One region of the Stenotrophomonas sp. STEN054 genome, then DNA from elsewhere that is predicted to be linked to it. Evidence: riboswitches for the same ligand, from Rfam matches in the RefSeq annotation. Region 1 holds a riboswitch; the other holds the start of a gene.
The links. A riboswitch is a leader RNA that binds a small molecule or an ion and turns the genes downstream of it on or off. The one in region 1 is predicted to bind cobalamin.
Positions count from the first base shown of each region.

Region 1 (14,760 bases):
CACGCGCGGCTTCACGATACGCCTGCTGCGCTTCTTCCTGCTCCGTCGTCATCGAGTGGCTCATGGCTGCTCCTGCCCTTACTTCAGGCTGATGGTGGTGTTGACGCCGTGGCTCAGCGTCTCGTCATCGAACCAACGTGCGGTGACGGTCTTGGTCTGGGTGTAGAACAGCACGACCTGCTTGCCGTAAGGGCCCAGGTCGCCCAGCTTGGACGCGCGCGAACCGGTGAACGAGAACAGCGGCACCGGCACCGGGATCGGCACGTTGATGCCGACCTGGCCGACGTCGATGTCTTCCTGGAATTTGCGTGCAGCGGCGCCGGACTGGGTGAACAGCGCAGTGCCGTTGCCGTTCGGGTTGCTGTTGACCATGGCGATGGCCTCGTCCAGCGTTTCCGCTTCGAGGATGACCAGCACCGGGCCGAACACTTCTTCCTGGTAGATACGCATGTCGGTGGTGACACCGGCAAAGATGGTCGGGCCGACGAAGTTGCCCTTCTCGAAGCCATCGACCTGGGGGTTGCGGCCGTCGAGCACCAGCTTGGCGCCCTGCTCCACGCCCGAGGCGATCAGGCCTTCCACGCGCTCGCGGGCGCTGCAGGAAATGACCGGGCCGACGTCGGTGCCGGACACGGTGCCGCCGCTGACTTTAAGCGTCTTGGCCTTGGCCACAAGGTCCTGCACCCAGTTGCGCGCTTCACCCACCAGCACCAGGGTGGAAGCGGCCATGCAGCGCTGGCCGGCTGCACCGAAGGCGGCGCCGACCATGGCGTTGAGGGTCTGTTCCTTGTTGGCGTCCGGCAGCACCACGGCGTGGTTCTTGGCGCCCATCATGCACTGCACGCGCTTGCCGGCCAGCGAGGCACGGTTGTAGACGTGGGTGCCGACGCGGGTGGAACCGACGAACGACACGGCCTTGATGTCCGGGTGGTCGCAGATCGCGTTGACCACTTCCTCGCCGCCGTGTACGACGTTCAGCACGCCCTTTGGAATGCCCGCTTCAAGCGCCAGCTCGACCAGGCGCATGGTCACCATCGGGTCCTGCTCGGACGGCTTGAGGATGAAGGTGTTGCCCGTTGCAATCGCCATCGGGAACATCCACAGCGGGATCATCGCCGGGAAGTTGAACGGGGTGATGCCGGCGCACACGCCCAGCGGCTGCATGATGCTGTAGGTGTCCACGCCGTTGGCCACGTTGTTGGCCAGCTCGCCCAGCTGCAGGTTACCGATGGCGGCAGCGTGCTCGACCACTTCCAGGCCGCGGAACACATCGCCTTCGGCGTCGGGCAGGGTCTTGCCCTGTTCGGCGGTGAGGATGTGGGCCAGCTCGCTCATGTTCTCGCGGATCAGCTGCTGGTACTTCAGGAAGATGCGCGCACGGGTGCCGATCGGGGTCTTGCGCCAGGTCTTGAAGGCTTCCTTGGCGGCGGCGACGGCAGCATCCACTTCACCGGTGGTGGCGAACGGCACCTGGGCCAGCACATCCTGGGTGGCCGGATTGATCACGTCCTGCCAGTGGGAGGTGGCCGATTCAATGAACTGGCCATCGATCAGCATGCGGATACGGGGCGCTGCAACAGTCATGACGACAATCCCACTGGCTCGAAAGATGCTTGGCATTATTCACAGCAGCCACCTCGATTTCCGGCCTGAATCCGCTTAATCTGGCCAACACGCCAGACGATTCATGTTAATTCTGTGAATTTCCAGCCTTCCCAACGCCAGCTGGGCCTGCGCCTGCTGCGCCTGCGCGAGCAGCGCGGCTACAGCCAGGTGGACCTGGCCCGTGCCCTTGGCCTGTCGGCCAGCTACCTGAACCAGATCGAGCGCAACAAGCGCCCGCTGACGCCGGCCGTACAGAAGAAGCTGGGCGAGGTCCTGGGCGATGTTTCCGCCCTGTTCGACGACGATGAGCCCGCCGCGCTGCAGGAGGCGCTGGGCGAGACGCTGCGCGACCTGGGCCTGGCAGAGGTGAGTGCCACCGAGCTGCGATCGCTGGCCGGCAACCTGCCGCAGGTCAGCCGCGCCCTGCTGGACCTGCACCGCCGCCATCTGGCCCTGCGCGAGCACGCCGCCGCGCTCGAGTTCCAGCTGGGCGAGCCCGCGGCCGGCAGCACCCTGCCTGCCGGCGACCAGGTGCGCGAGTTCTTCAACCGCATGCACAACCACATCCCCGAGCTGGACGAACTGGCAGAGCGCCTGTTCGCCGAGTGGGGGCTGTCACCGGGGCATGTGGCGCCGCGCCTGCGCCAGCTGCTGGCCGACCGCCACGGCGTGCTGGTGGAAGTGGCCGCGCTGCAGGCCGGGCGCGAGAAGCGCCAGTTCGATGCCGGCGCGCGGCGGCTGTGGCTGCCCGATTACCTGGAACCGGGCCAGCAGGCCTTCCAGATGGCGGCCGAACTGGCCCTGCACGGTTACCTGCCGCAGATCGATGCGGTGATCGCCCGCGCGGGCTTCCACGATGACGCGCGCATCGCGCAGGCGCGCATCGGCCTGTCGAATTACTTCGCCGGGGCGCTGGTGATGCCGTACATGCGCTTCCTGCGTGCGGCCGAGGCCAGCAGCTACGACATCGAACTGCTGGCGCATCAATTCGGCGTGGGCTTCGAGGCGGTGTGCCACCGGCTGAGCACGCTGGCGCGGCGCAGTGCACCGGGGCTGCCGTTCTTCTTCATCCGCGTGGACCGTGCGGGCAATGTGTCCAAGCGCCATTCGGCGACCGACTTCCATTTCTCGCAGGTGGGTGGGTCGTGCCCGCTGTGGATCGTCTACGAGGCGTTCAACCAGCCGGGGCGGATCCTGACGCAGACCGCGCGCATGCCCGATGGGCGGCGCCATTTCTGGCTGGCACGGCAGGTGAGCAGCGGGCCGGTGGGGCATGGTCAGCCGCGCAAGACATTTGCGGTGGCGCTGGGCTGCGATCTGCAGCATGCGGAGCGGCTGGTGTATTCGCTGGGGCTGGATGTGCAGAGCCCGGGGAATTCGGTGTCGATTGGCCCAGGGTGCCGGGTGTGCCCGCGGGAGGACTGCATGCAGCGCGCGTTCGCGCAGTTGCCGGGGAGGTAGGGGGTTTTGCAGGGCTGCGCCCTGCAGCTGCCGAATCAACGGCAACGGCCGAAGCAAAAGCTGGCTTTCCGTGGGATGGCGGGGGGTGGGTCCGGTTGATGGGGACGCGGTAAACCCATCCATGGGGGCTTGGTCGCGGCATCGATGCCGCTCACACCCCCTCAACCGTACCCACCCCGCCTTCGACAGTTTCCTGCGGCTGTTGGAACCTGATGCTGATGCTGCTGGTGGGTGCCGACCGTTGGTCGGCACGCTTTGGCCGTGCGCAAAATGCATCCACGCGTGGCGTGGCTCTACTGGTGGATGCCAACCTTGGTTGGCACGTTTTAGTCCCAGAACACGGTCAATACGCGGTGGCCTTCCGAGGGCGCGGAGGCGTCGACGTGTTGGCCGTACGGCCAGCCTTCGCCAACACCGTCGCATTCCAGGCCCTGCAGCCAGCCTTCCACGGTTGCGGCGTCGGCGCGGGTCAGCACGTGCACGTTCTCCGCGGCAGGCCACTCGCTGTCGTCTTCCAGTGCGCTGCCCCAGTCCTGGTGCAGGCCCACGTAGACACCTTCCACTTGAGGCTTTTCGGCAATCGCGGCCAAGCGTGCGTACAGCTCGGCAATCGGCGGGCGACCGTAGCCCCATTGGTTCGGTGCGATGCACTCTTCGAAGTCGTTGCCTTCGAAGTACGCGGCCAACGGTACCACCGGCAGGTGCTCCGGATCACGGGCGTCGAGGCGTGCAAGCAGATCCAGCAGTTGCTGACGGGCGGACATGGGGCGCTCCTTGCAATGGGGGCCGCGATTGTATCCATCGCGGTCAGTAGATCGGCGTCACCTTCATCTGCGGCAACGGCCGTGGTGCGCCGTCGGTCAGGTCCGGGCCCAGGTCTTCCCAGGTGCGGCCCTGCTCCACCATCTGCGCCCACAGCTGCTGCGACCCACGACGCTTGTCTTCCGAGCCCAGCTTGTACGACGGCGGCACGGGTTCGCCGCGGGCGACGATGGAATACGCCGCGCGGTATGCCAGAACCTGCTGCGCCGGGTCGTCGGTGCGCGCCACTTCCAGCGTGTAGCGCTGGTAGGCCGAAGCGAGGTTGCGCCAGCGGATCCAGTAGTGGTTCTCGAACGAGAACGCGCAGAAGCGTGCGCCTGCCAGGCTGCCCTTGTCGGCGATGCGGCTCAGCACCTCCTGCGGCATGTCCAGGTTCATGCCGCCTTCGTCGCCCTGCAGGCTCACATGCACGATGCGGTCGCGGTAGCCCGGTGCACGCGCCTGCAGCAGGTCGCGCCAGTTCTGCATGGTCGCCACCACCGCGAACAGGAAGCGACCCAGCTCGGCCGCGGCCAGCGGCGTGGCGATGGACTGGTAATGCCTCTGCCAACCATGACGGTTCTCGGTGGGCAGCACCACCGCACGCTCCAGTGCCTGCTGGCCCGTGGTGCCGTGGCTGACATCCTCGACGTGCTGCGGGTAGACCAAATTGATCGCGAAGGTCGGCCAGCGTGGCATCGCCGCATCGAACAGGTGGATGGGGAAGTTGCTGCTGATGCCACCATCGGAGAACCAGCAGATGCGGAACGCAGTGATGACCGGGCCGCAGGACTGGCCGGCACTGGTCAGTCCTTCCATGCTGTCGGCCACGTTGTGTTCGGCATCGGCCGCGGCCGGCGACGGCTCGCAGCGGCGCTCGCGGCGCGCGGGTTCATGCAGCGGCACCGCGCTGATCAGCAGCGGGAAACTCAGGCTCATGCGGGTGGCCACCAGCACCGGCAACTGCGGGCCCTGTGGCAGGTGGTAGTACTGCCGCCCTTCCACCTCCACCGGCGCACCGGCGTGGTCGACCAGCCACTGCACCACGCTGGCCGGGAACAGCTGCTCGAACTCTTCGCGCAGGAACCAGAACTGCGCACCGCCCAGCGGCAGCGTGCGCGGTTCGTTGTGCGAGACGCAGGTGGTGATCATCTGCAGGCTGATGGCATGCGGACTCTCCGGCTCGCCGGCATAACGCGGTGCATCGTGCAGATCGGCAAAGGTGAGCGGTGCGTCCAGCGGCTTGCCGGACAGCTCCTGCAGGCTCTGGTGCAGCCATTCGGTCAGTGCCGGCTTGCGTGCATCGCGGCCCAGGCCGCTGCACAGGCCCAGCAGGTTGCGCCGCGCCACCCGCGCCACCCGCAGCGCGGCACCGGCCACGCCGGCACCATAGGCGCACAACAGCGACGGCAGCAGGGTGGCCGCCACACCGCTCCAACCGCCGCCCCACCAGCCCAGGCCGAGCAGCAGCGCCAGCGACACCAGCACTTCCAGCGGGGCGATCTCGAACACGGCCACCGCCAGGCACAGCAGCTTGCGCGGCCAGCCGTAACCACCGGTCAGCGCGACCAGCAGCCGGTAGGCCGCCCGTGCACCGCGCGCCGGCTGGAACAGGCTGTAGATGAAGCCGCGCCGCGACAACTGCGCCGACACCGCCGACAGGCCGCCATAGCCGGCGTCGCCGGCCAGGTGCTCGCCGGTCTGCTGGCGGCGATCGCCATAGGCCGCCGCTGCCGCCACCGCTGCGGCAATGGCGCCGGCCGAGGTGCCGCCAATGCTCTTGAACCGATAGTCGCGGGCCAGCGCCAGTACAGCATTGGGGTACACGATGCCGCTGGTGATGCCGCCCTTCATGACCAGATCGCAGTACTTGTGTGCCACTACCCTGCCCCCGCTGACTGTGCCTGAGATGCCACCCGACGCTACGGATGGAGTATGACGCGGGGGTTTCTCACAACTTGAGAACCCGGCCACGCATCCACGCATGGCGTGGATCTACCGGTGCACTTGACCCTGACGACCATCGGCGTAGCATCGACAGCAAGCCAAGGGACAGACCCGCGGCTACCACAACGACATGAGGGATTCTCATGGAATTCGACTATCTCGTCTTCATCGGGCGTTTCGAGCCCTTCCACAACGGCCACGCCGCCGTTGCCCGCCTGGCCCTGAGCCGGGCCCGCAAGCTGATCTTCCTGGTCGGCTCTGCCGATACCCCCCGCAGCCTGCGCAATCCCTGGACCGTGGCCGAACGCGCCGTGATGATCCAGGCCGCCCTCGATGGCAACACCGAACGCCTGCTGATCCGCCCGCTGCGCGACCACCTCTACAACGAGGCCCAGTGGATCGCCAACGTACAGCGCCAGGTGGCCGAAGCCCTGCGCAATGATGGCGCCGCCGCCGATGCCAAGGTCGGCCTGATCGGCATGGACAAGGACGCCTCCAGCTACTACCTGCGCGAATTTCCGCAGTGGCCGCTGGTGGACGTGCAGCACACTGCCACCCTGTCGGCCACCGAGCTGCGCCGCTACCTGTTCGAGGCCGGCGACGTGGACTTCCACGGTGCGCTGCTGATGCTGCGTGGCAACGTGCCGGCGCCGGTGTACGACATGCTCGAAGCCTTCCGCAAAAGCGCACCGGCCTATGGCCAGCTGGTGGCCGAGTACCGCTTCATCGAACAGTACAAGGCCGCCTGGAAGGACGCGCCCTACGCGCCCACCTTCGTCACCACCGATGCGGTGGTGGTGCATTCGGGCCACGTGCTGCTGGTGCGCCGCCGTTCGGAACCCGGCAAGGGCCTGTGGGCGCTGCCCGGCGGTTTCGTCGGCCAGGAACAGAGCCTGCTCGACAGCTGCCTGCGCGAACTGCGCGAAGAGACCCGGCTGAAGATTCCGCTGCCGGTGCTGAAGGGCTCGCTGAAGAGCCAGCAGGTGTTCGACCACCCCGACCGCAGCCAGCGCGGCCGCACCATCACCCACGGTTTCCACTTCGACTTCCCGGCCGGTGAACTGCCGGCGGTGCGCGGCGGCGACGACGCCGACAAGGCGCGCTGGATTCCGGTGAGCGAAGCCCTGGAGATGGGCCCGCAGCTGTTCGAAGACCACCTGCACATCCTGGAGTATTTCCTAGGCCGGGGCTGACCCGACCGGCTTTCCCCACCGGCGGATAGACCGCCGGTGTCACTCGACGCGAAGGAGCTTCCGTCATGCATTACCTCGATAATCTTCTCCTCGACACCGACAGCTACAAGGCCAGCCACTGGCTGCAGTACCCACCGGGTACCGATGCCACGTTCTTCTACGTGGAATCGCGCGGCGGCCTGCATGACCGCACGGTGTTCTTCGGCCTGCAGGCGATCCTCAAGGACGCGCTGGCACGGCCGGTCACCCACGCCGATATCGACGACGCCGCTGCGGTGTTCGCCGCGCATGGCGAGCCGTTCAATGAAGCCGGCTGGCGCGATATCGTCGACCGCCTCGGTGGCCACCTGCCGGTACGCATCCGCGCCGTGCCCGAGGGCAGCGTGGTGCCCACGCACCAGGCGCTGATGACCATCGAATCGACCGACCCGGCCGCGTTCTGGGTGCCCTCGTACCTGGAAACCCTGCTGCTGCGTGTGTGGTACCCGGTCACCGTGGCCACCATCAGCTGGCATGCGCGGCAGACCATCGCCGGTTTCCTGCAGCAGACCAGCGACGACCCGCAGGAGCAGCTGCCGTTCAAGCTGCACGACTTCGGCGCGCGCGGTGTGTCGAGCCTGCAGTCGGCCGCGCTGGGCGGTGCCGCGCATCTGGTCAACTTCCTCGGCACCGACACTGTCTCGGCGCTGTGCCTGGCCCGCGCGCACTACCACGCGCCGATGGCCGGCTATTCGATTCCCGCCGCCGAGCACAGCACCATCACCAGCTGGGGCCGCGAGCGCGAAGTGGATGCGTACCGCAACATGCTGCGCCAGTTCGGCAAGCCCGGTGCCATCGTCGCGGTGGTGTCGGACAGCTATGACATCTACCGCGCCATCAGCGAGCACTGGGGCACCACCCTGCGCGATGAAGTGATCGCCTCGGGCGCGACCCTGGTCATCCGCCCCGATTCGGGTGACCCGGTGGAGGTGGTGGCCGAAAGCCTGCGCCGCCTGGATGAGGCGTTTGGCCACACGATCAACGGCAAGGGCTACCGCGTGCTCAACCACGTGCGGGTGATCCAGGGCGATGGCATCGACCCGGACACGATCCGCGCCATCCTGCAGCGCGTCACCGCTGACGGCTACGCCGCCGACAACGTGGCCTTCGGCATGGGCGGTGCACTGCTGCAGCGGCTGGACCGCGATACGCAGAAGTTCGCGCTGAAGTGCTCGGCCGCGCGGGTGGATGGTACCTGGATCGATGTCTACAAGGACCCGATCACCGATGCCGGCAAGACCAGCAAGCGCGGCCGCATGCGCCTGCTGCGCCGCTCGGACGATGGCAGCCTGCATACGGTGGCGCTGCCGGCCAGCGGTGACGACACCCTGCCGACGGGCTTCGAGGATGCGATGGTGACCGTGTGGGAGAACGGGCGGTTGCTGTACGACCAGCGGCTGGATGAGATCCGCGCGCGGGCCGCGGCGGGGCGTTGAAGGTACGTCCCGCCCGGGGTCAGAGCCCGCTGCGTGGCAGCGGGATCCGACCCCGGTGCCCCTTGACCGGCAGCAGCAACGCGTCCACCGTGGGCACGCCGAAGGTATCCCTGCTGTCGTCGCGACGACGACAGGGATTTGAACGGGAATCCGGTGAAGGCGCCTCGCGCGCCCATTCCGGAGCTGCCCCGCAGCGGTGAATGGAAACGAATCCTGCCAACAGCACTGGGCTCGCGCCTGGGAAGCGGCAGGTAGTAGGTGGGCTGCGGCCCGGGTCCATCAGCCCGAATACCGGCCCCGGCCGGGGGACACGACCGTCCCCTGACTCGACCTGGAATCTCCGCGGGGAGGTTGCCGGGGCCAATGTCGTCCTGCGCGTGCAGGCGGCGTGGCCGCGCGCGTCCTGTTCACGGTTTCCGGCCAGACCCGTTGCCCACGCCCAGATGCACCCGACGATGACCGAGTTCCAACGCCCCGCCCTGTCCCTGCCCGCCGACGGCAAGCGCCTGCTGCTGCATTCGTGCTGTGCGCCCTGCTCGGGCGAAGTGATGGAGGCGATCACCGCCTCCGGGATCGACTACGCGATCTTCTTCTACAACCCCAACATCCACCCGGTGAAGGAATACGAGCTGCGCAAGCAGGAGAACATCCGCTTCGCCGAGCAGCACGGCATCCCCTTCATCGACTGCGACTACGACACCGACAACTGGTTCAGCCGTGCGCGCGGCATGGAAGACGAGCCCGAGCGCGGCATCCGCTGCACGATGTGCTTCGACATGCGTTTCGAGCGCACTGCGCTGTACGCGCATGAGCACGGCTATGACACCATCAGTTCGTCGCTGGGCATTTCGCGCTGGAAGAACATGGCGCAGATCAACGATTGCGGCGTGCGCGCGGCGTCGCGCTACGAAGGCCTGCAGTACTGGGAATACAACTGGCGCAAGGGCGGCGGTGCCAGCCGCATGGTGGAGATCAGCAAGCGCGAACAGTTCTACCAGCAGGAATACTGCGGCTGCGTGTACTCGCTGCGCGATGCCAACCGCCACCGCCGCGAAACTGGCCGCGAGCGCATCAAGATCGGCCTGCTGTACTACGGGCAGGAGGCTGAAACGCCGCAAGGCGATTGACGTGTGCGCGGGAGGCGGCCACGCTGGTCGCCCCCTCAGCTGTGCTGGACCCTGCCATGACCGCCCTGCCCGCCGATGTCGCCCTGCTGGTGATCGACCTGCAGCCGGACTTCATGCCCGGTGGCGCGCTGGCCTGTGACCAGGGTGATGCGCTGGTGGCGCCGATCGCCGAGCTGCTGGCGCAGCGCCGCTACCGCACGGTGGTGGCCACCCAGGACTGGCACCCGGCCGACCACGCCTCCTTCGCCAGCCAGCACCCGGGCACGCGCCCGTTCGAGAACATCCTGCTGCACGCGCAGCCGCAGACCCTGTGGCCGGACCACTGCGTGCAGGGCAGCGACGGCGCCGCGCTGCACCCGGGCGTGGACTGGACCGTGGCCGACCTGATCCTGCGCAAGGGCACCCGCCAGCAGGTGGATTCGTACAGCGCGTTCCGCGAGAACCATGGCCCGGAGGGCGAACGCCCGCCGACCGGTCTGGCCGGCTGGCTGCACGAGCGCCGCATCCGCGAAGTGCATGTGTGCGGCCTGGCGCGCGATTACTGCGTGCTGTGGAGCGCGCAGGACGCAGTGAAATCCGGCTTCCGGGTGAAGTTCCTGTGGGACCTGACCCGGCCGGTGACCGAAGCCAACGACACGATGGTGCGTGAGGCGCTGGGCAAGGCGGGAATTGCGATCCTTTGATCCATCGCCGCCTTCACAGCTGTGCGGGGGGCAGGTCCCTCATCCATGCCGGGCCCCGCGCGACGATGCCGGTCGGGTTCAACTGGCGATGGCTCTGGTAGTAGTGGTGGGTGATGTGGTGGGCATCCACCGTGCGCGCGACCGCAGGCATCGCCAGCATCCGCTGCAGCAGCCCGTTCAGACCGGGGTAGCTGGCGATCTGCCGCACATTGCATTTGAAATGGCCGTGGTAGACCGCATCGAACCTCACCAGCGTAGTGAACAGGCGGATATCGGCCTCGGTCATTCGACCACCCACCAGCCACGGCGACTGCTGAAGCTGCGCATCCAGCATGTCCAACGTTTCGAACAACGGCCCCACGGCCTCGTCGTAGGCCTGCTGGGTGCTGGCGAAGCCTGCCTTGTAGACGCCATTGTTGACCGTTTCATAGACGCGCGCGTTGATCGCATCGATGTCCGCACGCAGGGCTTTGGGGTAGTAATCGCCGGGCAGCGCGCCGTGACCGTCGAACGCTTCGTTGAACATGCGCAGGATATCGGCCGATTCGTTGCTGACGATGCCGCGCTGCTCGCGGTCCCACAGCACCGGCACGGTCACCTTGCCGGTCATGCCCGGCTTCGCGGCGGTGTACAGCCGATGCAGGTACCCGGCCTGCAGTTCCGGGTCGGGTATCACGCCGCGTCCCGGCTGAAACGTCCAGCCCTGGTCACCCATGTACCAGTGCACCACCGATACGGGCAGCAATGATTCCAGACCCTTGAGCGCGCGCATGATCAGGGCACGGTGGGCCCAGGGGCAGGCCAGGCTGACATACAGGCGGTAGCGCCCGGAAGCGGCCGCATGGCCTGGCTGGCCCTGCGGACCGGGCCCGCCATCAGCTGTCAGCCAGTGGCGGAACGTGGATTGCTCGCGGTGGAACTGCCCATCCTCGCTGGCGGCCCCTGCGGTGCCGACCTGCCAGACGCCATCAACGAGTTGGCCCATACCGATACTCCCTCTGCTGCAGAACCGATACCGTAGCGCGTGCAGCCGCAACGTCCGGTGAGAACTGCGTGGAGGCGGGCCCCCTCAGCGGAACACTACCGTGCGATGCCCGTTGAGCAGGATGCGGTGCTCCACGTGCCGGCGCACGGCACGCGCCAGCACCTGTGATTCGGTATCGCTGCCCAGCCGCACAAGTTCGCGCGGCGCCATCGCGTGGTCCACGCGGGCCACGTCCTGTTCGATGATCGGGCCTTCGTCCAGATCCTCGGTCACGTAGTGCGCGGTGGCGCCGATGATCTTGACCCCGCGCGCGTGCGCCTGGTGGTACGGCTGCGCGCCCTTGAAGCTGGGCAGGAAGCTGTGGTGGATGTTGATCGCGCGACCGGCCAGGGCACGGCACAGCGTGGGTGAGAGGATCTGCATGTAACGCGCCAGCACCACCAGGTCGATGCGCTCGCGTTCGACCAGGTCGATGATCTGCTGCTCCTGAACGGCGCGCGTGTCCGCGTTGACCGGCAGGTGGTGGAACGGCACCTGGTAGGACGCGGCCAGCGGCGCAAAATCAGCGTGGTTGGACGCCACCGCGGCGATGTCCACTTTCAGTTGGCCGCTATGGGCGCGGAACAGCAGGTCGTTCAGGCAATGGCCCTGCTTGCTGACCAGCACCAGCAGGCGCGCGCGGCGGCGACCGTCGTGCAGCTGCCAGTCCATGCCGAAGTCGGCGGCCAGCGCGCCCATCGCCGCATGCACGGTGTCCAGCGGCAGGCTGGCGTCGCGGTCGAAATGTACGCGCAGGAAGAAGCGGCCGCTCTCCTCATCGCCGAACTGCTGGGCGTCGAGGATGTTGCAGCCGTGGTCGAACAACAGCCCGGATACGCGGTAGACGATGCCGGTGCGGTCGGGGCAGGACAGGGTAAGAATGGAATCGGGGCGCATCGCCCGAGTGTAGGGCAGCATCCTGCCGCGATGCACAATGCTGTCAGATGCAACCGATCTTCAGTGCGGATGCACCGTCAACGCGACCAGACGCACCACCAGCGGGCGTACCAGCAGCACCCCGCAGAATGCCACCGGCATGGCCATCTGGTAGGCGGCCAGCACCCGGGCCAGGTAGTCGCTGCCCAGTCCGGCATTGGCAGCGGTGATGACCAGGCACATCAGCAGCGCCATCAGGCCGGCCATGAAGAACGCGAAGACAAACGGCGTGCTGCGGGCGTGCAGCTTCCAGCGGGGCGATCGGGGTGGGGCCATGGCACATCGCATCGAATGAAGTGGGCCGGCAGGCTAGCGGTGCGGCGGCCCGCGCACAGCCCTGTCGCGCTTGGTACAGACCCAAGCGATACTTGTCCTCCCGCATGGCAAGCTGGCCGGTCATGAACCTGTTGCAGCTCATCCGCAGCTTCACCCGCACCGCAGAGACCGGCAGCATTGCCGCCGCGGCCCGCCACCTTGGCATCAGCGCCACCGCCGTGGGCCAGAACATCAACCGGCTGGAAGCCCACCTGGGCGTGCGCCTGCTCAACCGGAGCACGCGGCAGCTCGCACTCAGCGAAGCCGGTGCCGTGTACCTGGCGCAGGTGCGGCACATCGAGGCCGACCTGGCGCGCGCGCAGGCGATGGTCACCGCCGGCGATATCGAACCGTCCGGGCCGCTGCGCATCGCCAGCAGCAGCGCGTTCGGCCGCCACGTGCTGGCACCGCTGCTGCCCAGCCTGCAGCAGCGCTACCCGCAGCTGCAGCTGGAACTGCGGCTGAGCGATCGCGCCGTGCAGCATGGGCCGGAAGCGGTGGATGCCAGCATCCGCATCGGCGCGCAGCTGGAAGACGGGTTGGTAGCGCGGCCGCTGGCGCGCATCCCGTTCGTCTTCTGCGCATCGCCGGCCTACCTGGAGGCGTACGGCGCGCCGGCCGATCCGACCGCACTGAACGGCCATCGCGGGCTGCTGCACCGCTTCCCCACCGATGGCCGGCCGCTGCGCTGGGGCCTGCTGAAGGACGGCCAGCGGGTGGATGCGGCGCTGCCGCCGAGCATGGTCTGCGATGACATCGACGCACTGGCCGAACTGGCCGCTGCAGGCGCGGGGATCACCCGGCTGGCTGCGTTCGTGGCCGAGCCCTATCTGCGCGATGGCCGCCTGCAGGCGGTGTTCGGCCCGGCCAGCGACTGGCAGCCCGAGCCGATGGAGGTGTTCTTCTGCGTGAGCGACCGCCGCGATTTCACCGCGAAGATCCGCGCGCTGTTCGAGCACCTGCAGGCCGGCATCGCGCCGGCCTGGCAGGTCTGAGGCTCAGCGCGCGCGGAACACGTTGCGCGCTTCGCGCGGCTCGCAGCGCAGGTACTGCGGCGACGGCACCACGCTGTCGCCCAGCGCGGCAGCGGCGTGCCACGGCCAGCGCGGGTCGTACAGGATGCCGCGGGCCAGGGCGATGGCATCGGCCTGGTTGTGGCGCAGGATCGATTCGGCCTGTTCCGGCTCGGTGATCAGGCCCACCGCGATGACCGGCATGCGCAGCTTCCTGGCCTTGATGGCCGCCGCGAACGGCACCTGGTAACCCGGGCCGACGCTGATCTTCTGGCGCTCGTCGAGGCCGCCGCTGGACACGTGCAGGAAGTTGCAGCCGCGCGCGTCGAGGATCTGCGCCAGCGCTTCGCTCTGCACCAGGTCCCAGCCGCCGTCGACCCAGTCGGTGGCGGAAATGCGAACACCCACCGACACCTTGTCCGACACCGCGGCGCGCACTGCATCGAACACTTCCACCAGCAGGCGCAGGCGGTTCGGCAGCGAGCCACCGTAACCGTCGGTGCGGCGGTTGCTGAGCGGCGACAGGAACTGGTGCAGCAGGTAGCCGTGCGCGGCGTGGATCTCGATCAGCTCGAAGCCCAGGCGTTCGGCGCGCACTGCGCTGGCGGCGAAGGCGGCGATGACCTCGGCGATGCCGGCTTCATCCAGCGCCTCGGGGGCCGGGTCGGTGGCGTGGAACGGTACCGGCGACGGGGCCACGGTGGCCCAGCCGTTGGCATCGTCGGCCGGCAGCTGGCGGCCGCCGTCCCACGGGCGGGCGGTGGAGGCCTTGCGGCCGGCGTGGGCCAGCTGGATGCCCAGCGGCATCGACGACCAGCGGCGGACGCTGGACAGCACCTGGGCCAGGGCGGCCTCGGTCTCGTCATCCCACAGGCCCAGGTCGGCCCAGCTGATGCGCCCCCGCGGCTCGACCGCGGTGGCTTCCAGGATCAGCAGGCCGGCGCCGGACTGCGCCAGGTTGCCCAGGTGCATGGCGTGCCAGTCGCTGGCGCGGCCCTCTTCGGCGGAGTACTGGCACATCGGCGCGATCACGATGCGGTTGGGCAGGGTCAGGGGGCCGAGGGACATCGGCGAGAACAGTTGGCTCAAGACGGTAAGGACATGCGTAGGGGGTGCGTATTGCACCGCTGCACGGGCTGCGGATCAACCTTCTGGATGGATCGCTGTTTCGCGCGGCCTG
Region 1 is NZ_JBXFWG010000009.1:80,646-95,405, forward strand. Features, by position in the region: gene AC1VXD_RS05555 (acyl-CoA dehydrogenase family protein) at 1-64, opposite strand, end outside; gene AC1VXD_RS05560 (CoA-acylating methylmalonate-semialdehyde dehydrogenase) at 79-1,584, opposite strand; gene AC1VXD_RS05565 (helix-turn-helix domain-containing protein) at 1,699-3,066, shown strand; gene AC1VXD_RS05570 (hypothetical protein) at 3,393-3,830, opposite strand; gene AC1VXD_RS05575 (RpoH suppressor) at 3,874-5,748, opposite strand; gene AC1VXD_RS05580 (bifunctional nicotinamide-nucleotide adenylyltransferase/Nudix hydroxylase) at 5,958-7,007, shown strand; gene AC1VXD_RS05585 (nicotinate phosphoribosyltransferase) at 7,073-8,482, shown strand; cobalamin riboswitch at 8,586-8,779, shown strand; gene AC1VXD_RS05590 (epoxyqueuosine reductase QueH) at 8,938-9,609, shown strand; gene pncA (bifunctional nicotinamidase/pyrazinamidase) at 9,666-10,292, shown strand; gene AC1VXD_RS05600 (glutathione S-transferase family protein) at 10,306-11,277, opposite strand; gene purU (formyltetrahydrofolate deformylase) at 11,362-12,213, opposite strand; gene AC1VXD_RS05610 (DUF2798 domain-containing protein) at 12,274-12,528, opposite strand; gene AC1VXD_RS05615 (LysR family transcriptional regulator) at 12,651-13,562, shown strand; gene AC1VXD_RS05620 (NADH:flavin oxidoreductase/NADH oxidase) at 13,566-14,669, opposite strand.

Region 2 (14,760 bases), on a different contig from region 1:
GGGCGGCAGTTCTATCCCGGCGCCCAGCTGGCCCGGCACACCGCGCAGGTGCTGCGCCACGGCCAGCAGACGGTGGAAACCTATGCGCGCCCGAATGGCTCGCCGCGCCTGCTGGCGCAGATCGTACGGCGTGGCCCGCGGATGGGCCTGCATACGCATGCCGACCGCCTGCTGCTGACCCACGGCGCGATGGAAGCGCTGCAGCTGGCCCTGCGCGCGGTGACCGAACCGGGCGCGGCCGTGGGCATCGAGGCCCCGTCCTACTTCAACCTGTACCCGCTGCTGGCCAACCTCGGCCTGCAGGCCATCGAACTGCCTACCCACCCGCAGCACGGGCTGGACGTGGATGCGCTGGAAGCGCTGCTGGAGCACACGCCGCTGGCCGCGCTGGTGGTCATGCCCACCGTGCACAACCCGCTGGGCTGCACCATGCCGACGGCCGCCAAGCAGCGCCTGGCCGAGCTGATCAATGCACGCCAGCTGCCGCTGATCGAGGATGCGGTGTACGCCGAGCTGCAGTTCTGCGAGCCACCGGCGCCGCTGCTGAAGGCGTTTGATCGCGATGGCTGGGTGATGGTGGTCGGCGGCTTCTCCAAGACGCTGGCGCCGGATTACCGCATCGGCTGGCTCGATGGGGGCCGCTTCGCCGAGCGCATCGCCCTGCTCAAATTCCAGTCGACCGGCGGTGAACCACAGCTGCTGGGTGATGCGGTGGCCGCTTACCTGCAAGCCGGCAGCTACGAGCACCACCTGCACCGCATGCGCCGGCTGTACCGCGAACAGGTCGGGCGCCTGCGCCAGCTGGTGGCCGAACACTTCCCCGCCGACACCCGTGCCACCGAGCCACAGGGTGGCTTCCTGCTGTGGCTGGAACTGCCGGGCGTGGATACCCGCGAACTGTTCGAGCGGGCGCTGGCGGAGGACATCGTGTTCATGCCCGGCCAGGTGTATTCGCGCGGTGCGCGCTACCGGCATTGCCTGCGGCTGTCGTGCTGCCAGGCGCTGGATGCGCGCTTCATCAGTGCGGTGGAGCGGCTGGGTGCGATCGCGCGGGAATTGTCGGCACGGTAGTGCCGGCCGCTGGCCGGCAATCGCGGTGCCGTTCGTATCGGTTGCCGGGTAGAGTCGACCGTTGGTCGACTGCTCCTGATCAGACCCCGCGCTGCGCGCGATAGTCGACTGACAGTCGACTCTACCGCTGCTCCGCTCCCAGGTGCGCGCCCAGGGTCAGGCCATCCGCGCCCGGCAGGTACGGCAACCTCCCCCAGCACGGTATCGGCAGGCGCTGCTGCAACGTGGCGATGTTCTCGTCCTGGCGCTGCATGGTGGGATCGATGTGGTTGCCGATCCAGCCCAGGCACTCCACGCCGCTGGCCTGCAGCGACTGCGCGGTCAGCCGTGCGTGGTTCACGCAGCCCAGGCGCATGCCCACCACCAGCAGCACCGGCAGGCGCAGCGCGCGCACCAGATCCAGCTGGTCCAAGGTGGCCGACATCGGCGCCAGCCAGCCGCCCACGCCTTCGACCACCACCACGTCGGCCTGCGCACGCAGGCGCGCGAACGCGGCCACGATCGGCGCCAGCTGCACCTGCACGCCGTCCTCGGCGGCGGCCAGTTCCGGCGCCAGCGGCTGCCGCAGCGCATAGGGATTCAGGTCGGCGTAGTCCGGCACCGGCCAGCTGGCCGCCTGCAGCGCCAAAGCATCCTCGTTGCGCAGGCCCTGGCCGAGGTCCTGGCTGCCACTGGCCACCGGCTTCATGCCCACCGCACGCAGCCCGCGCCGGCGCAGCGCATGCAGCAGCGCGGTGCTGCTGGCGGTCTTGCCGATTTCGGTATCGGTCCCGGTGACGAACACGGCCGGCGGCATCAGGGTGGGCAGGGGCATCAACAGATCCAGGCATGCAACAGAGCGTGCATTATCGCTGGTCCCGTACGCTTGCTAGACTGCAGGCATGTTCGCCAATGCCTCGCTCACCGGCAGCAAGCCGGAACAATACGCCCAGCTGCTGGAACAGGCCCGCGGCCTGGTCTACGCCGAGTCCGACCGCATCGCCAATGCGGCCAACCTCTCCGCGCTGGTCTACCACGCCCTGCCCGACCTGAACTGGGTGGGCTTCTACCTTTATGACGGCAAGGAGCTGGTGGTCGGCCCGTTCCAGGGCCTGCCGGCCTGCGTGCGCATCCCGCTGGACAAGGGCGTGTGCGGTGCCGCCGCCAGCCAGCGCGTCACCCAGCGCGTGGAAGACGTCGACGCCTTCCCCGGCCACATCGCCTGCGATTCGGCCTCGCGCTCGGAGCTGGTGGTGCCGCTGCTGCGCGGTGATGAACTGATCGGCGTGTTCGACATCGACAGCCCGAAGGTGGACCGCTTCGATGCCGAGGACCAGGCCGGTCTGGAAGCCATCGCCCGCGTGTTCGTCGAGGCCCTGGGATGAGCGCACCGAAGCTGCGCAACATCGGCCCGAAGAGCGCGGCGTGGCTGCGCCAGGTCGGCCTGCGCAGCCGCGAGGACCTGGCCGCGCTCGGCGCGGTCGGGGCCTTCGTCAAGGTCAAGCGCGCCGGCTTCAAGCCGAGCCTGAACCTGCTTTATTCGCTGGAAGGCGCGCTGCGGGACTGCCACTGGCAGGAGCTGGGCGAAGCCCAGCGCGAGGCGCTGGTGCAGGATTACGAGGCACGCATCGCCGCGCATCCGCTGAAGGCGGCTGGCCCGGCATCGGGCCCGGTGCATGAGCAGCGCTTCGACACCGGGGATGACGGCGAAGACAGTTTCGCCGAGAGCGCCGACGAGGATTGAGGCGTCCGCGTTGCGGGGAAGGCCGGCCAGCGGCCGGCACTACCACGGTGATGCGGCTTACGGCTGCTGCAGTTCCAGCAGCTCGCCGACCAGGCCCACTTCGCCGCGTTCCAGCCACACCCGCAGGCGCGTGCCGTGGTCGATGCGCAGTGCCCAGCACAGCGACAGCGGCAGCCCGCAGACCTGCGACAGCACCATGCGCAATGGGCCGCCATGGCTGACCACCACGGTCGGCAGCGGATCCTCATCGTCCAGCAGGCGATCCAGCGCGCGTGCGATGCGCCGTTCGAAGTGGCCCCAGCTCTCGCCGTTGGGCGGCGGGAACGCATGCGGATCGGCATGGAAGGCCGCCAGCGCGTCCTCCGGCAGGTCGAACAACGACTGCCCGTCCCAATCGCCGAAATCCAGTTCTTCCCACTCCTCGTCCGCCTCCACGTCCAGCCCGCGCGGGGTGGCCAGGGCCATCGCCGTGTGCAGCGAGCGCAGGCGCGGCGAACTGATCACCCGCTGCCAGTCCTGCTCGGCATAGGCGTCGACCAGTTCCTGCGGCAGGCGGGCCAGCTGCGGCGGATCGCTGCGGCCATCGAGGAACTCATCGCGGCCGTTGCCGGCATGGCGGACCAGGTCGAGGATCATGCGTGCGTCCTGTGCAGGCAACGCGGGAACAGCAGAAAACAGCGGGACATCGGCAACGGCACCACGGGATCGAGGGGACATTCTACGGGCACAGCGAAGGCAGTCGAGCAAGCTCGACTCTACGGGGTCCCGGGGATGCCGTAGACTGCGCCCACTTCCAGGTGACCTGCGGCCATGGCCGGCAGGTTGAAACGGGAAGCCGGTGACGCGTGGCAACACGCCAGGCCGGCGCTGCCCCCGCAACGGTAAGCACGTCTGTTCCAGGCAATACCGCCACTGTGCCATCGGCATGGGAAGGCGCCTGGACGGTGGCCTCGCGCCACCTGGCGGCAAGCCCGGAGACCGGCCCGGAAGCCTCAGGTCGCGATGCGGTGGGCATGGCGCTGGATGACCGTGGCGCTGCCGCGGCTTCGGCGCCTGCCTGCCTTTGCTCGCGGTTCCTCCCCTTCGCCACGCGGGCGTGCGTGGCACCTGGAGTCCCCCGATGAAGCTGCAGTCCCGAATGCTGTTCCTGGCCGTGCTGGCCGCCCTGCCCGCCCTGGCCCATGCGCAGGCCAACGAAGACACCGCGGCGCTGGACCAGGTGCTGGTCACCGCCACGCGTACCCCCATCGCCCTGCAGGACAGCATCGCGCCGGCCCAGGTGATCGACCGCGCACAGATCGAATCCAGCCAAGCCACCTCGCTGCAGGAACTGCTGGCAGGTCGCGCCGGCATCAACCTGACCAACAGCGGTGGCCTCGGCAAGCAGAGCTCGCTGTTCCTGCGCGGTACCAATTCCTCGCACACCGTGGTGCTGGTCGATGGCGTGCGCATCAACAGCGCCGACCTCGGCCTGGCGATGTACCAGGACCTGCCGCTGGCACAGATCGAACGCGTGGAAATCGTGCGCGGTCCGCAGTCGAGCCTGTACGGCGCCGATGCCATCGGTGGCGTCATCCAGATCTTCACCCGTCGCAACCAGGGCGAATTCGCCCCGCACTTCCAGCTCGGCAGTGGCAGCAATGGCCTGCGCGAGGCCAGCGGCGGCATCGGTGGCAGCGGCGAGCACGGCTGGTTCGGCGCCGACATCGCCTACCAGCACACCGACGGCATCAACGCCTGCCGTGGCTCGGCCACGCTGTTCGCCGGCTGCTTCGCCGATGAGCCCGACCGCGATGGCTACCGCAACCTGTCCAAGAGCCTGCGCGGTGGCTACACCTTCAACGACCAGTGGAGCGTGGAAGGCAGCGCGTTGCGTGCCGAGGGCGAGAACCACTACGACGGTTACTACAACTATTCGGAAACGCTGCAGCAGGTGATGTCCGGCAAGGTGCGCTACACCCCGACCGATCGCCTGGCCTTCACCGCCAGCGTCGGCCGCAGCGACAACGAATCGGACAACTACGGTGACTTCGGTGTGTTCGGCAGCGCGCAGACCCACCGCGACAATGCATCGCTGCAGGCCGACATCGGCCTGGCCGAGGGCCAGCTGCTGAGCACCGGCGTGGACTGGAGCGAAGACAACCTCGATGGCAGCAGCGCGGGCTATCTGGTCGACAGCCGCCGAAACACCGGCGTGTTCGTGCAGTACCAGGGTCGTTTCGGCCGCCACCAGCTGCAGGTGAGCGCGCGCAACGATGACAATGCGCAGTTCGGCAACCACGCCACCGGCAGCCTCGGCTGGGCGATGGACCTCGGCCACGGCCTGCGCGTGAATGCCAGCTACGGCACCGCGTTCAAGGCACCGACCTTCAGCGACCTGTACGACCCGTGGAGCGGCGTGCCGACGCTGGATCCGGAGAAGTCGAAGAGCGCCAACCTCGGCCTGTCGCAGCACGGCCAGGGCTGGCACTGGGGCATGGACGTGTACGAGACGCGCATCGATGACCTGATCACCTACGATGCGGCGACCTTCATGATGCAGCAGGTCGAGAAGGCGCGTATCCGCGGGGCCGAACTGACCGCGGGCGTAGTGCTGGCCGGCTTCGACATCAATGGCCAGCTCAGCTACACCGACCCGCGCAACCGCACCGCTGGCAGCGCGCAGTTCGACAACTGGCTGGCGCGCCGCGCGCAGCAGACCGCGCGCCTGGACGTGGACCGCCGCTTCGGTGATTTCCGCGCCGGGCTGACCGTGCAGGGCGCGGGCAAGCGTTACGACGACGCAAGCAACGCGGTGAAGGTGGGCGGCTACGGTACGCTGGACCTGCGCGCGGAATATGCGCTGACGCCATCGTGGTCGCTGCTGGCGCGCGCGGCCAACCTGTTCGACCGCAGCTACGAGACCGTGGCGTGGTTCAACCAGCCGGGCCGCGAATACCAGCTGAGCGTGCGTTACCAGCCGAAGTAACGGGCCTCGGCATCGATGCATGGCGTCGATCTACATGATTGGTAGCGCCGGGCCATGCCCGGCGAACGGATCACGGCGTCGGAATGCCTGATGCCAGCCCCGGCAGGTCACGCAGGTCGTCGATGACCGCCACGGCATGTGCCGTTTCCAGGTCCAGGCCACGCGGGTAGCCGTAGCGCACCAGTGCGATCGGCATGCCTGCGTCTTCGGCGGCACGGTAGTCGGTGAGCGAATCACCAACCATCAGGCAGGCGTCCACTGCCAGCCCGAAGTGCGCGGCGATATGCCGCAGCGGTTCACCACTGGGCTTGCGCTGCGGCAGCGAATCACCGCCCAGCACCAGCGAAAACGCATCGCCGATGCCCAGGTGCTGCAGCAGCGGCGGCACCAGCGCCGCCGGCTTGTTGGTGCAGATGGCCAGGGGCACGCCACGCGTGCGCAGCACGGCCAGCGCTTCGGGCACGCCGTCGAACAGGCGCGGGCTGCGCAGCAGGCACTCGCGGTAATGCACCATGAAGGTCGGCATCACTTCGGCCAGATCGATGTCACGACCGGCGGCATGCACGGCCTGCTCCACCAGCCGCCGCACGCCATCGCCGATCCAGCCCAGCACGGTGGCTTCAGGCACGCGCGCCAGGCCGATGTCTTCCAGCGTGCGGTTCAGCGCTTCGGCGATATCGGCCGCGCTGTCCACCAGCGTGCCGTCCAGATCAAACACAACCAACGGATAGGGATACGACAAAGGACGGCACCTGTACGACGTGGGCCGTCCATTGTACGCCCCGCGCTTTTCCCGATTCCCCCTGAGCCGAACCGGCGGGCGCGGAGTCTGGCCTTGCGCTCGACGGTCGGCAGGTCTTGCGGGTCCACACACAAGCGGCGTACCCCGGGCACATATCGACCGGGCGATACCGATCGCTTACCTCGCGCGCCTGCCATTCCCACGCCGCGCGGTTGTGGTCGAGCAGTGCCTGTCCATGGTTCATGTGTCCTCCCTGGTCGCTGGGCGCCAATCCAGATCCTGGAAGGCCGGGCTGGCAAAACACTCAGCAAGGAAATCCAGGAACCGCCGCATGACAGCGGGCTGCTGTCGACGCGATGCGTACACGGCATGAATGCCCAGCTCGTCCAGTTCGTAGGCCGGCAGCAGCTGCACCAGTTCGCCCGAACGCAGCAGCGGTGCCACCTGGTAGGTCGGCAGCATGGCGATGCCGGCACCGGCGCGCACCGCTTCCAGCAGCAGTGATGCTTCGTTGGCGCTGATGTTGCCGCCCACCGCCACCGACAGCGAGCGGCCATCGCGGTGCAGCTGCCACAGGCTCTTGCCCACATAGTGATGGGTGAGGCAGTTGTGCGCGGGCAGCTGTTCCGGCGCGCTGGGCGTGCCATGAGCCTGCAGGTAAGCCGGCGTGGCGCACAGCACCGAGCGGCAGGTGGCCAGCCGTCGCGCGATCAGGCCCGGGTCGATCTGGCGTGCGATGCGCACGGCCAGGTCCACGCGCTCCTCCACCAGGTTGACCATGCGGTCGACCAGCAGCAACTCGATGCGCGCCGCCGGATGGCGCTGCACGAAGGCAGCCACAGCGCGGGCCAGATGGCTCTGCCCGAACGACACGCTGGCGGTAATGCGCAGGGTGCCGTGCGGCTCGGGATCGTCGCTGGCCAGTTCGCCCTGCAGTTCCTCGCCGATGGCCAGCATCTGCCGGAAGCGCGCCAGCGCGGCTTCACCGGCGCCGGTCAGGCTGATCCGCCGCGTGGTCCGGTGCAGCAGGCGCGCGCCCAGCCAGTCCTCCACCTCGGCCAGGTAGCGGCTGACCATCGCGCGGGACATGTCCAGCACCTCGGCGGCGGCGGTCAGGCTGCCGCGCTCGGCCACTTCGACGAACACGGTCATGGCGGTCAATCGGTCCATCTGCTCGATCCATGCAACAAACAAGCGCGTTATACGCTGTTTTTCGAGCAACTGCAGCGGCCTACAGTGGCCACGTTCCCACCCCATTCCGCCCCAAGGAGTTCCGCCATGAAGATTGCCCTCGTCGGTGCCACCGGCAACATCGGGCGCCAGATCGCCCGCCACGCGCTGGCCAACGGCCACCAGGTCACGGCCGTGGTCCGCAGTGAAAAGGACCTGCCGGCCGAACTGGCCGGTGCCCAGCTCGCCATCGCCGCGCTGGACGACACCGACGCCCTGGCTGCGGTGATTGCCGGCCACGAGGTGCTGGCCAGCGCCTACGGCCCGCGCCCGGGTGATGACATCGCCCAGATCGCCACCGTGGCCGACCAGCTGGTCGCCGCCGCGCGCCAGGCCAAGGTGCCGCGCGTAGTGGTGGTCGGTGGCGCCGGCAGCCTGGAGATCGCGCCGGGCGTGCAGCTGGTCGACACCCCGGACTTCCCGGCCGCCTACAAGCCGTACGCACTGGCCGCGCGCGAAGCGCTGAAGCGCCTGCAGGCCGTGGATGACCTGGACTGGACCTTCTTCTCGCCGGCGGCGGAAATCGGCCCGGGCGACGAGCGTGGCCAGTACCGCGTGCAGGCGAAGACCTTCCTCGCCGATGCCAGCGGCCACAGCCGCATCAGCTACGCCGATTACGGTGCGGCGTTCGTGGCCGAGCTGGAAGCGGCCAAGTACCCGAAGCAGATCATCACTGCGGCGTATTGATCGATACGTTTCCCCGGTAGAGCCGAGCCTGCGCTTGGTTCGAGGCAAACACTGCAGCCGAGCATGGGCTCGGCTCTACACAAGGAATCGTTGATGCGTACTGCTGCCCTGCTTCTTCCGTTCGCGCTGGCCGCCGGTTTCGCCAGTGCGCCGTTGCTGGCCGCACCGGCCACGCCGGCAGCCGCCACGGCGGCGAAACACTCACAACTGCACCTGCAGACCTTCCATCCCGGCCCGCAGGCGATGTTTTCGGTGTCCTCGGTACTGATTGAAGGCCGCCGCGAGGCAATACTGGTCGATGCACAGTTCGCGGCCCGCGATGCGCGTGCACTGGTCGAAAAGATCCGCGCCAGCGGCAAGCAGCTGACCACGATCTACATCAGCCACGGCGATCCGGATTACTACTTCGGCCTGGCCACGCTGCAGGATGCCTTCCCGCAGGCACGCATCGTCGCCACCGCGCAGACCGTCGCCCATATCGAGCAGACCCAGGCCGGCAAGCTGGCCTACTGGGGCCCGAAGATGGGTGCCGATGTGCCCGCGCGCATCATCGTGCCGCAGGTGCTGGAGGGCGATGCGCTGCAGCTGGAAGGCCAGCGCCTGCCGCTGATCGGGCTGGATGGGCCGACGCCGGACCGCACGGTGCTGTGGGTGCCGTCGCTGCGCGCGATCGTGGGCGGCATTCCGGTAGTGGCCGGCGAGCATGTGTGGATGGCCGATACGCAGACGCCGCAGTCGCATGCCGATTGGCTGCAGATGCTGCAGCAGCTGCAGGCGCTGAAGCCGAAGGTGGTGGTGCCGGGCCATTATGCGCCCGGTACGGCGCTGGATGCGGGCGCGCTGCGTTTCACGGCGGACTACATCCGTGCATTCGACGTGGAAACGGGCAAGGCGGAGGACAGTGCGGCGCTGGTGAAGGCGATGCGGGCGCGTTACCCCAGGTTGGAAGGCGTGGCGTCGCTGGAGTTGAGTGCGAAGGTGGCCAAGGGCGAGATGCAGTGGCCTTGAGGCAGGTGGTTTGTTTTTGCAGGGCTGCGCCCTGCACCTGCTCAATGCAACGGCAACAGCCGGAGCAACAGCTGGGTATCTATGGGTTGGCGGCGTGGGTCCGGTGGCAGGGGACGCCGTGAACCCGTCCATGGGGGCTTGGTCGCGGCATCCATGCCGCTCACCCCCCCGCAACCGGACCCACCCCGCCTTCGACAGTTTCCCACGATCTGTCGGAACAGCGATCCGCTCTGGTGGGTGCCGACCGTTGGTCGGCACGGGGTCGGTCAGATGGAGGTGGAATGATTCGGGCCGTGCCCGAACAGTTCGCCCTGCACGACCAGTTCCTTATCGCGGAATCCACCGAGGCCGACGCCGACCAGGCGGTAGCGGGTGTCGGCGGGCAGGTCGACGCGGGCACGCAGGGAGAGGGCGATGTCGCGCAGTTCCTGCAGCGATTCCGGTGGGCGGTCGGGGGTGTAGCTGCGGGTGAGGATGCGGAACTGGGCGGTCTTCAGTTTCAGCACCACGGTGTGGCCGATGCGTTCGGTCTTGCGCGTGGCGTGCCAGGTCTTCTCGGCCAGCTGCACGATGGCCTCGCCCAGGTCTTCCAGCAGCAGGTCTTCGGCGAAGGTGTCCTCCGACGAGATCGACTGCACCTGCTGATCCGGTTCCACCGGGCGTTCGTCGATGCCGCGGGCGCGGTTGTACAGGCTGCGGCCGAAGCTGCCGAAGCTCTCTTCCAGGTCCGGCAGCGTCCAGTTGCGCAGGTCACCACAGGTGACAATGCCGCGCTCGGCCAGCTTGCCTTCCATCACCTTGCCCACGCCCGGCACGCTCTTCACCGGCAGGGTCAGCAGGAAGGCATCCACGCGCTGCGGCGGAATGACGAACTGGCCATCAGGCTTGCGCCAGTCCGAGGCGATCTTGGCCAGGAACTTGTTCGGCGCGATCCCGGCTGAAGCAGTCAGGTTCGTCTCTTCGCGGATCTGCGCGCGGATGGTGCGCGCGATTTCGGTGGCCAGTTCGATGCCGCTCTTCGGCGCGGTCACGTCCAGGTAGGCCTCGTCCAGCGACAGCGGTTCGACCAGATCGGTGTGGCGCAGGAAGATCTCGCGCACCTGGCGTGACACGGCTTTGTAACGCGCGAAATCCGGCGGCACGAAGATCGCATCCGGGCACAGGCGCTCGGCACGCAACGCCGGCATCGCCGAGCGCACGCCGAACACCCGAGCCTCGTAGGACGCCGCGCACACCACCGAACGCGCGCCGCGCCAGGCCACGACCACCGGCTTGCCGCGCAGCGACGGGTCGTCACGCTGCTCCACCGACGCGTAGAAGGCGTCCATGTCGACGTGGATGATCTTGCGCAGTGCGTTCATGGTTGGCTGACATGATAACCGCACCGTACCGGTCCAGACGGCGAAGTATGGTCGTTGTGCATCAACGGGATGCGTGATTCCCGGGGAAAACACTACGCACGCGTACGGTGCGGCGGTTTGATTCCCGTTGCAACCGTCGTGCATCCTCGGGGACTTGTTGCCTTGTTTTCGCTTCCAGGAATGCGCTTTCCATGACTCGTCTCCACGCGTTCAACCGTGACCAGCTGCTGGCCAGCGCCCGCGGTGAACTGTTCGGCGCCGCCGCCGGCCGTCTGCCCAACGACCCGATGCTGATGTTCGACCGCATCACTGAAATCCGCGAGGACGGCGGACCGCATGGCAAGGGCATGGTTCGTGCCGAACTGGATATCCGCCCGGACCTGTGGTTCTTCGGCTGCCACTTCATCGGCGACCCGGTGATGCCCGGCTGCCTGGGCCTGGATGCCATGTGGCAGCTGACCGGCTTCTACCTGACCTGGCTGGGCGCGCCCGGCAAGGGCCGCGCCCTGGGCTGCGGCGAGGTGAAGTTCACCGGCCAGGTGCTGCCGGAAGCGAAGCTGGTGCGCTACGAGATCGACATCACCCGCGTCATCAACCGCAAGCTGGTGATGGCCCAGGCCGATGCCCGCATGTACGTGGACGACCGCGAGATCTACAACGCCCGCGACCTGCGCGTGGGCCTGTTCACTGAAACCGGGAGCTTCTGATGCGTCGCGTCGTCATCACCGGCATGGGCATCACCTCGTGCCTGGGCAATGATCTGGATACCGTTTCCTCGGCGCTGCGCGAAGGCCGCGCCGGCATCACCGCGCTGCCCGACCACGCCGAAGCCGGCCTGCGCAGCCAGGTGGGCGGCCGCGTGGATCTGGACCTGGATGCACAGATCGACCGCAAGCAGAAGCGCTTCATGAGCGATGCGGCTGCCTTCGCCTACATCGCCATGCGCGATGCGATCGCCGATGCCGGCCTGTCGCCGGAACAGGTGAGCGCGCTGCGCACCGGCCTGATCGCCGGTTCCGGCGGTGGTTCCAGCGAATGGCAGGTGGGTGCCGTGGACCTGCTGCGCGCCCGTGGCGTGCGCAAGGTCGGCCCGTACATGGTGCCGCGCACGATGTGCTCCACCGTGTCGGCCTGCCTGGCCACCGCGTACCAGATCAAGGGCGTCAGCTACTCGCTGTCGGCCGCCTGCGCGACCTCCGCGCACTGCATCGGCGCGGCCGCGGACATGATCCGCCATGGCGCGCAGGACATCATGTTCGCTGGTGGCGGCGAAGACCTGCACTGGTCGATGAGCGTGATGTTCGATGCGATGGGCGCGTTGTCGACCAGCTTCAACGACACCCCGGCCAGCGCCTCGCGCCCGTATGACAAGGACCGCGACGGCTTCGTCATCGCCGGTGGCGGCGGCATGCTGGTGCTGGAAGACTTCGACCACGCCGTTGCCCGCGGTGCGCGCATCCATGCCGAGCTGATCGGCTACGGCGTGACCTCCGACGGTGCCGACATGGTCGCCCCGTCCGGCGAAGGCGCGGTGCGCTGCATGAAGATGGCGCTGCAGAACGTCGACCGTCCGCTGGATTACCTCAACACCCACGGCACCTCGACGCCGCTGGGCGACGTGACCGAGCTGGGCGCGATCCGCGAAGTGTTCGGCGATGCGGTGCCGCCGCTGTCGTCGACCAAGGCGCTGTCGGGCCACTCGCTCGGCGCGGCCAGCGTGCATGAGGCGATCTACTGCCTGCTGATGATGCGCGATGGTTTCGTGGCCGGCTCGGCCAACATCACCGAGCTGGACCCGGCGGTGGAAGGCTTCCCGATCCTGCGCGAGAGCCGCGAGCAGAAGCTGGACACGGTGATGTCCAACAGCTTTGGTTTCGGGGGTACGAACGCGGCGCTGGTGTTCGGCCGCGTTTGATTGGAAGGCGTGCCGACCAACGGTCGGCACCCACCAGCGCGGTGATCGCGCGGATGTAGAGCCGAGCCCATGCTCGGCTCAGTGCCAACCAAGGTTGGCATCTACCAGAGCGGTAGAGCGTGCCGACCAACGGTCGACACCCACCGGTAGCGCCGGGCCATGGCCGGCGGGCGCAGTGATCGCGCGGATGTAGAGCCGAGCCCATGCTCCGCTCAGTGCCAACCAAGGTTGGCATCTACCAGAGCGGTAGAGCGTGCCGACCAACGGCCGGCACCCACCGATTATTTCGGCAGCAACGGCACCAGCAGGGCGTGGGCATCCACCAGCGAACCGACGATGCGGTGGCCCAGCGCGCGCAGTTCTTCATCCGGATGCACCAGGTCCGGCACCTGGATCACGGTCATGCCCGCCGCCACGGCGGCGCGCGTGCCGGCCGGTGAATCCTCCAGCGCCAGACAGCGTTCCGGTGCCTTGCCCAGCCGCTGTGCGGCCAGCAGGTAGATATCCGGCGCCGGCTTCGGGTGGGCGACGTCGCCACTGGTGATGACCGCATTGAAGTACGGCAGCAGTCCGGCCGCGGCCAGCTTGCGGTTGGCCCGCGGCTGCCGCGTGGTGGTCGCCACGGCGCGCGGGATGCCGTGCGCCTTCAGCAGTTCCAGCAGCTCCAGGATGCCCGGCCGCAAGGGCAGGCCGGTCTGCGTGCGCGCCTCGTAGAGATCGTGGCAGCGCGCCGCCATCGCCGCGATCATCGCGTCCGACACGCCCTGCCCGCGCAGCAGCGCCTGGCTGTCACGGTCACCCAGGCCGACCATGCGCACGAAGAACGTTGCGTCCAGCGGCAGCCCGAGTTCGGCGGCCGCCTCGCTCCAGCAGGCGATCGACACCCGCTCGCTGTCGATCATCAGGCCGTCCATGTCGAAGATGACGGCATCCGGGAGGAACGACAGCGCAGCGAGGGAGGTCATGGAGCGAACAGGGTGTCCAGGTCGGTGGGGGTCAGCATCCGCCATTGGCCTTCGTCCAGCCCCTGCAGGTCCAGGCCGCCGACGCGGCTGCGGTGCAGGGCCTGCACGTGGTTGCCGACAGCGGCGAACATGCGGCGCACCTGATGGTAGCGGCCTTCGTGCAGCACCAGGCGCGCCTTGCGCAAGCCCAGCACTTCGAGTTCAGCCGGCAGCAGGGGCGTCTTCTCCGCTTCCAGCATCAGCGTGCCGCTGGCGAACTGCGCCACTTCATCGCCCCGCAGGTCCTCGGCCAGTTCCACTTCGTAGACCTTGGGCAGCTTCGACTTCGGCGAGATGATCCGGTGCAGCAGGCCGCCATCGTCGGTCAGCAGCAGCAGGCCGCTGGTCTCGCGGTCCAGGCGGCCGACGGTGGACAGCACCGGATCGCGGTCGCGGAAGCGCGGCGGCAGCAGATCGTAGATCAGGCGGCCGGTGTCCTTGGTCGAACAGGTGTAGCCGGCCGGCTTGTACAGGGCCAGCGACAGGCCCACCGGCGGGTCCAGCGGCTCGCCATCGACCCGGATCGCCTCGTGCGGCACCTGGTCATCGGCGTACAGCACTTCGCCGTCGGCATCGGTCACGCGACCCTCGCGGAACATCCACTGAACCTGCTTGCGGCTGCCGTAGCCCAGGTTGGCGATCAGCTTGACCAGCTTCACTTGCCCTTCCCCTTCACCGCCTCGACCAGCTTGAAGCCATCGCGCTCGGCGATGACACGTACCGCGCCGAAGCTCTCGTTGAGCGTGTACTCGTACGGCAGGTGGCGGTTGGCCACCACGTACAGGCGGCCACCCGGGCGCAGCGCCTGCGCGGCCACGGCGATGAAGCGCTGGCCGATGTCGGGGCGGTCGGCGCGCGACGGCGTGTGGAACGGCGGGTTGCTGATGATGACGTCGTAGCCCGGCTCGACGCCGGCGGTGACGTCGCGCCACAGGAAGCGCAGCGGCAGCGCGCGCGGCGGCGGCGCCAGGTTCAGTTCGGCCAGGGCCAGCGCACGCTGCTCGGCTTCGTACAGGTCCAGCGCGGTGATCTTCGGGCAGCGCTCCAGCAG
Region 2 is NZ_JBXFWG010000042.1:12,666-27,425, forward strand. Features, by position in the region: gene AC1VXD_RS15265 (aminotransferase-like domain-containing protein) at 1-1,071, shown strand, start outside; gene bioD (dethiobiotin synthase) at 1,193-1,885, opposite strand; gene AC1VXD_RS15275 (GAF domain-containing protein) at 1,953-2,435, shown strand; gene AC1VXD_RS15280 (TfoX/Sxy family protein) at 2,432-2,794, shown strand; gene AC1VXD_RS15285 (histidine phosphatase family protein) at 2,852-3,430, opposite strand; cobalamin riboswitch at 3,573-3,795, shown strand; gene btuB (TonB-dependent vitamin B12 receptor) at 3,915-5,762, shown strand; gene gph (phosphoglycolate phosphatase) at 5,833-6,504, opposite strand; gene AC1VXD_RS15300 (LysR family transcriptional regulator) at 6,745-7,674, opposite strand; gene AC1VXD_RS15305 (NAD(P)-dependent oxidoreductase) at 7,783-8,421, shown strand; gene AC1VXD_RS15310 (MBL fold metallo-hydrolase) at 8,515-9,429, shown strand; gene dinB (DNA polymerase IV) at 9,696-10,790, opposite strand; gene fabA (3-hydroxyacyl-[acyl-carrier-protein] dehydratase FabA) at 10,982-11,497, shown strand; gene fabB (beta-ketoacyl-ACP synthase I) at 11,497-12,705, shown strand; gene AC1VXD_RS15330 (HAD family hydrolase) at 12,987-13,670, opposite strand; gene AC1VXD_RS15335 (pseudouridine synthase) at 13,667-14,368, opposite strand; gene AC1VXD_RS15340 (class I SAM-dependent methyltransferase) at 14,365-14,760, opposite strand, start outside.
Region 2: another riboswitch for cobalamin. It lies ahead of btuB (TonB-dependent vitamin B12 receptor); the one in region 1 lies ahead of AC1VXD_RS05590 (epoxyqueuosine reductase QueH).